Regions from separate parts of the Streptomyces sp. NPDC057623 genome, predicted to be linked through region 2. Evidence: predicted binding sites of a transcription regulator. Region 2 holds the regulator's gene; the other holds the start of a gene.
What was found. Region 2 encodes HspR, which represses chaperone genes until heat shock. Its sites were predicted from a motif close to TTGAGNNNNNNNNNCTCAA; they were not measured.

Region 1: lon (endopeptidase La) is a predicted target of HspR. The motif match lies at 1,809-1,827, and genes of this name have one in related genera.

The regions. Positions count from the first base shown of each region.
Region 1 is NZ_JBHVGZ010000002.1:327,273-330,681, reverse strand. It holds gene lon (endopeptidase La) at 1-1,786, opposite strand, end outside; gene ACFU95_RS03650 (GNAT family N-acetyltransferase) at 1,956-2,750, shown strand; gene ACFU95_RS03645 (rhomboid-like protein) at 2,733-3,409, opposite strand, start outside.
Region 2 is NZ_JBHVGZ010000029.1:25,345-28,753, forward strand. It holds gene ACFU95_RS26830 (PA14 domain-containing protein) at 1-709, shown strand, start outside; gene ACFU95_RS26835 (NAD(P)H-binding protein) at 719-1,594, opposite strand; gene ACFU95_RS26840 (heat shock protein transcriptional repressor HspR) at 1,679-2,131, opposite strand; gene dnaJ (molecular chaperone DnaJ) at 2,137-3,321, opposite strand; gene grpE (nucleotide exchange factor GrpE) at 3,364-3,409, opposite strand, start outside.

The sequences.
Region 1 (3,409 bases), on a different contig from region 2:
GCACGTGGTGCGGCCGGCCGATCAGTGCGCGCAGGTCGCCGTCCGCGATGGTGAACGGCAGCTTGCGCTCGCCCAGTTCGTGCTGGGCCGCGACCTTGCGCAGGAGCCGCGCGATCGACCGCTCCAGCGTGCGGACGCCGGCCTCGCGCGTGTACTCGCCGGCGAGCTTGCGCAGCGCGCTCTCGTCGAGCGTCACCTCGTCCTTCGCCAGGCCCGCCCGTTCCAGCTGACGCGGGAGCAGGTGGTCGCGGGCGATGACGACCTTCTCGTCCTCGGTGTAGCCGTCGAGGCGGACCAGCTCCATACGGTCGAGCAGGGCCTCCGGGATGGCTTCCAGGACGTTGGCGGTGGCGAGGAAGACGACGTCCGACAGGTCCAGTTCCACTTCCAGGTAGTGGTCGCGGAAGGTGTGGTTCTGGGCCGGGTCCAGGACCTCCAGGAGCGCGGCCGCGGGGTCGCCCCGGAAGTCGGACCCCACCTTGTCGATCTCGTCGAGGAGGACGACCGGGTTCATCGACCCTGCCTCCTTGATCGCGCGCACGATCCGGCCGGGCAGCGCGCCGACGTACGTACGGCGGTGGCCGCGGATCTCGGCCTCGTCGCGGACGCCGCCGAGGGCGACCCGGACGAACTTCCGGCCCATGGCGTGCGCCACGGACTCGCCGAGCGAGGTCTTGCCCACGCCGGGCGGGCCGACGAGCGCGAGCACGGCACCGCCGCGCCGCCCGCCGACGACGCCCAGGCCCCGGTCGCTGCGGCGCTTGCGCACCGCCAGGTACTCGGTGATGCGCTCCTTCACGTCCTCGAGCCCGGCGTGCTCGGCGTCGAGGATCCGCTTGGCGCCCTGGATGTCGTACGCGTCCTCGGTCCGCTCGTTCCACGGGAGTTCGAGGACGGTGTCCAGCCAGGTGCGGATCCAGGAGCCCTCCGGGGACTGGTCGCTGGACCGCTCCAGCTTGTCGACCTCCTTGAGGGCCGCTTCCCGCACCTTCTCGGGCAGGTCGGCGGCCTCCACGCGGGCGCGGTAGTCGTCGGACTCCTCGCCGTCCTGTTCGCCGTTCAGCTCGCGCAGTTCCTTGCGGACGGCCTCCAGCTGACGGCGCAGCAGGAACTCGCGCTGCTGCTTGTCGACGCCTTCCTGGACGTCCTTGGCGATGGTTTCGGCGACGTCCTGTTCGGCGAGGTGGTCGCGCAGTTGCTGGGTGGCGAGCCTGAGGCGGGTGACCGGGTCGGCGGTCTCCAGCAGCTCCACCTTCTGCTCGGTGCTCAGGAAGGGCGAGTAGCCGGAGTTGTCGGCGAGGGCGGACACGTCGTCGATGGCCTGGACGCGGTCGACGACCTGCCAGGCGCCGCGCTTGCGCAGCCAGGCGGTGGCGAGGGCCTTGTACTCCTTCACCAGTTCGGCGACCTGTCCGGGCAGCGGCTCGGGCACGCTCTCGTCGAGCCGCGCGCCCTCGACCCAGAGTGCGGCTCCCGGTCCGGTCGTCCCGGCGCCGATCCTGACGCGGCCGCGACCGCGGATCAGGGCGCCCGGGTCGCCGTCGGCCAACCGGCCGACCTGCTCGACGGTGCCGAGCACGCCGGTGCCGGCGTAGGTCCCGTCGATGCGCGGCACCAGGAGCACCTTCGGCTTCCCGGGTTGCGCACGGGCGGCCGCCTGGGCGGCCTCCACCGCGGCGCGTACATCGGCGTCGTTCAAGTCCAGCGGGACCACCATCCCGGGCAGCACGACCTCGTCGTCGAGCGGCAGCACGGGCAGGGTGAGCGGTGTGGACGTCGAAGCCATGATCTCCCCTTAGGCAGTCAAGTTGAGTTATGCCGACTCAATGCACGGGGAGGCCCGAATGTTCCCGGGTCTCGGTTCGCTGTGAGTGATCAGCCGCCTCACACCCGGTGACCTCGGCTTTCGTGAATAAACGGTTGCCGCGGGTCGATCCTTCCCGCACCGTCTCCCCGTGACAGATACAGAGATCCTTCTCGCGGCCTACGACGACCAGATGCGCGGCGCGCCCCCGACTCCGCCCGTCGGCGTGACGTATGAACAGGACGGCCCGCTGCTGCGGATCGTCGGCGGATTCCGCGGCCTCGTCAGCGGCCCGCGCTCCCTCGGCGTGCGCGGCGCCGAGCTGGACCGGCTCATCGCGCGGCAGCGTGACTTCTTCGCGGCGCGCGGCGAGGCGGTGGAGTGGAAGACCCGCTCCCACGACGACCCGGCCGACCTCACCGACCGGCTGCGCGCGGCGGGCTTCGTGCCCGAGGACCAGGAGACGGTCCTGGTCGGACGTGCCGCCGACATGGCCGTACGGCAGCCGGTCCTTCCCGAGGGCGTGACGCTGCGCCGCGTCACGGCGGACGCGGACATGCGCCGGATCGCGGCGATGGAGTCGGTGGTGTGGGGCCAGGACTGGAGCTGGCTCGCCGAGGATCTGACCGGCCGGGTCGCGTCCGCCCCGGACGAGATCTCCGTCCATGTCGCCGAGGCGGACGGCGAGGTCGTCTCGGCCGCGTGGCTGGTGTTCCGGAAGGGGACCGCGTTCGCGAGCCTGTGGGGCGGGTCAACGCTGGCCGAGTGGCGGGGCCGCGGTGTCTACCGCGCGCTGGTCGCCACCCGCGCGGCCCTCGCCGTCGCCCGCGAGGTCACCTATCTGCATGTCGACGCCTCCGACGACAGCGCGCCCATCCTGCGGCGGCTGGGCTTCGCGGCGGTGACGACGACCACCCCGTACGTGTGGTCACCCCCGGCCGGCTGAGACCGGCTTCGCGTGCACGGCGCGCCGGCGCCGCACCACCGGCCACATCGCGATCCCGATGACCAGGGAGATCAGATGCCCCCAGTTGGTCAGCGGATCCGTGAGGTTCAGCAGGTCCTGGACCAGCATCGCGCCGAACAGGACCAGCACCGGCCACCGCAGCCACGGCCGCAGCAGCCCGGCCAGCGCGCCGGTGCTCGCGGCCACGCCGAAGCTGATGCCGTAGTCGAGGCGGTACAGGGAACTGTCGGGCAGGTGGCCGACCAGCACCGCGAGCCCCACCGGGACCTCGGTCGCGAGGGTGGCCAGGACATGTCCGCCGAGGAAGACGGCGGCGGTGCGCGCGCCGCCGATCCGCCGCTCCAGGGCGGTGAGCACAAGCAGGAAGCCGAGCGTGTACGGCGCCAGGAAGCCGCCCGCGATCCACAGCGCGCTGGCGAGCAGCACCAGCACGGGTGTCCGCACGAGGTGCGCGACATCGGTGCTGGAGCCCTGGTGCAGGGCGTGGACGAGGTCGGGGTCGGCGTACGTGGCGATCAGTGAGGTGACGGCCAGTACGGCGGCGTAGGCGAGGGTGAACGGGGTGCCGGTGGGGGTGGGAAGCAGGCGCCAGGGGCGGAAGGCGCGGATCGCGGGCGCGGGGGCCCCGCTCGCCGTGG
Region 2 (3,409 bases):
CTGGGGCACCTCGTGGACGGACACCACGGCCGCCCCGGGGACGGCGTTCACCTACAGGGTGCAGGCCGTCGACACCGCCGGGAACTTCGCGCCCGTCTCCGACGCGGTGACGGTCACCCGGCCCGTGGCGTCCGGCGTCGCGGCCCCGGCCTCGGCGCAGGGCACGCCCGCCGACCAGCACACCCGTCTCACCTGGACCCCGCCGGAAGGCGACGTCACCGGGTTCCGCGTCTACCGGCGCACCGAGGCCATCGGCGGCTGGGTGCCCGTCGGGAGCGCCGGTGCGTCGGAGACGTCGTACGAGGACACCTCCGCCCCGCGGGGCAAGGCGTACTACCACGTCGTCGCCGTCGACGGCACGGGCGCGGAGTCGGTGCCGTCGGGCGAAGCCACCGTCGAGCGGCTCACCCCGGCCACCGCGACCGGTCCGGCCGCACCGAAGCTGACGCTCATCTCGGCGGGCGGCACCCGGTTCCCCGTGCAGATCGCGGCCAAGCCCGGAGCGGGTGACGAACAGCGCCTGCTGAAGGGCTACTCCTGGGAGATCTCCGGGGCCTGCGGGGACAGCGGTAGCCGCCTGTCCACGACGGGCACCATCGAGTGGACGCCGCCGTACAACGGCCCCTGCACGGCCACGGTGTTCGCGGTGGACGCCTACGGGCGTACGGGCGAGCAGAGCTCCGCGGTGGAGTTCATGGTCAACCGCTGACGTCCCGCCTCAGCCCCGGCTCGCCGCCGCCCCGGGCCCGCCTCCGTCTGCGGGCCCGAAGGCGGCGGCGTGCTCCGCCGCCCACCGCCGGAACGTCCTGGCCGGGGCGCCGGTGACACGGGAAACCGTGTCGCGCACCCTGAGCAGTTCGGCGTTGACGGCGCCGCCCGTCACATCGAGCACCGCGTTCGCCGTCTCGTCGCCCAGGAAGGCGGCCATGTCGCGGTGGGCCTCGGCCCGGCTGATCTCGACGAGCGCCACGTCCCGGCCCAGTACCTCCGCGAGGGTCCCGACCTGCTGGCGGGCGGTGATCCGCTCCGGACCGGTCAGCGCGTACGTCCGCCCTCGATGGCCGGTCTCGGTCAGCGCCACCCGGGCCACCGCCGCGATGTCCGCGGGGTGGACCGTGGGCAGGCCGATGTCCGCGTAGGGCACCCGGACGGCCCCGTGGTCACGGATCGCCCCCGCCCACCACAGGGCGTTCGAGGCGAACTGCGTCGGCCGCAGGATCGTCCACGCCATGCCGCTCTCCTCGAGCAGCCGCTCGACGGCCAGGTTCCCCGCGGCCGGGCCCAGGTGCGGATGCGTCTCCACGGTGATCGACGACACCAGCACCACATGGTCCACCCCTGCCGCGCGGGCGGCTTCGAGGATCTCGGCGTCCGCCCCCACGCCCGGCACGAGGAACAGTGAACGCGCCCCCTCCAGCGCGGGCTTCAGTGAAGCCGCCCGTGCGAGGTCTCCCTCGACGGCTTCGACGCCCTCCGGGAAGACCGCCCGCGCGGGGTCCCGGGTGAGCCCTCTCACCGGCCCGGCGCCGATCCCCCGGAGTTCCTCCAGAAGGACGCTTCCTGTGTTTCCGGTTGCCCCGGTCACGACAATCATGCGGGTGACGCTAGGACCTCGACCGAACTTGAGGTCAAGAAAGAGCCCCGGACCCTCGGGCCCGGGGCTCTGATTGACAGACCGTCAGTCGGATGTCTGCTGCCGCTTCGGCCGCCACACCACCAACGCGCTGGTCTGCTGCACTTCCTGATACGGCACCAGGTCCCGGCGGTACGACGCGTGCACCGCCGCCTCACGCTGCTGCATCGCCGTCGCGGCCCCTTCGACGGCGGCCGTCAGCTCGGCCACCCGGGACTGGAGCGCGGCGACCTGGTTCTCCAGTTCGATGATGCGCTTGATGCCGGCCAGGTTGATGCCCTCGTCCTGCGACAACTGCTGGACGGTGCGCAGCAGTTCGATGTCGCGGGCCGAGTAGCGCCGGCCCCGGCCGGCGGTGCGGTCCGGGGAGACCAGGCCCAGACGGTCGTACTGGCGCAGGGTCTGCGGGTGCAGGCCGGAGAGCTGGGCCGCCACCGAGATGACGTAGACCGGGGTCTCCTCGGTCAGTTCATACGGGTTGCGTCGACGACCGTCCATCTGACTCATGCTCCCTTCGCGGCCTGGAACAGCTCCGCCCGCGGGTCCTCGCCCGCGGTCGCCTCGCGATACGCCTCCAGTGCGTCACGAGCCTTCCCCGTCAGGTCCTTGGGAACACTCACCTCGACGGTGACCAGAAGGTCGCCGCGGGTGCCGTCCTTGCGGACCGCGCCCTTGCCCCGCGCCCGCATGGTGCGGCCGTTGGGCGTGCCGGGCGGCAGCTTCAGGGTGACCGGCGGCCCGCCCAGGGTGGGGACCCTGACCTCGCCGCCGAGGGCCGCCTCCGTGAAGGTCACGGGGACGGTCACCGTGAGGTTGTCCTCCTTGCGGCCGAACACCGGGTGCGTGTCGACGTGCACGGTGACGTACAGATCGCCGGCCGGGCCGCCTCGCTCACCGGGTGCGCCCTTGCCGCGCAGGCGGATGCGCTGGCCGTCCGACACCCCGGCCGGGATGCGGACCTGCATGGTCCTGGACGACTTCGCGCGGCCGCTGCCCTTGCACTCCATGCAGGGGTGCTCGGCCATCAGGCCGCGCCCCTTGCAGTCGGGGCAGGGGTCGGTGAGGGAGAACCCGCCGCCGGAGCCCCGCGCCACCTGGCCGGTGCCGACACAGGTCGGGCACACCCGCGGCGTGCCGTTCTTGTCGCCGGTGCCGGCGCAGGCCTTGCAGGGTGACTGGGAGGACATCCGCAGCGGGACCGTCGCACCCTCGATCGCCTCGGTGAAGCTGAGGTTGACCTCGGTGTCGATGTCCTGGCCGCGCCGGGGCTGGGTACGGGTCGTCCCCGTGCCGCCGCGGTTGAACAGGCCCCCGAAGACGTCACCGATTCCGCCGCCGAAGCCGCCGGCTCCTCCTTGTCCGCCCTGGGCGCCGCCTCCGAAGAGGTCGCCCAGGTCGAAGTTGAAGGAACCGCCGCCCGCGCCGCCCGGCCCCGGACGGAAGCCGCCGTTGCCGAAGAGGGCGCGTGCCTCGTCGTACTCCTTGCGCTTCTTGGGGTCGCCGAGGACGTCGTTCGCCTCGGAGATCTCCTTGAAGCGCTCCTCAGCCTTGGCGTTGCCCTTGTTGGCGTCCGGGTGGTTCTCGCGGGCGAGCTTCCGGTACGCCTTCTTGATCTCGGCCTCGGTGGCGTCCTTGGGGACGCCGAGGACCTTGTAGAAGTCCTTCTCGATGAAGTCCTTGGTGCTCATCCTCGACGTACCCCCTTCCCGTAGTCCCTCGTCAATTCAACGTCAGCCCTCGTCCGGGCCACCGCTCTCCTTGTCGTCGGCCGCCTCG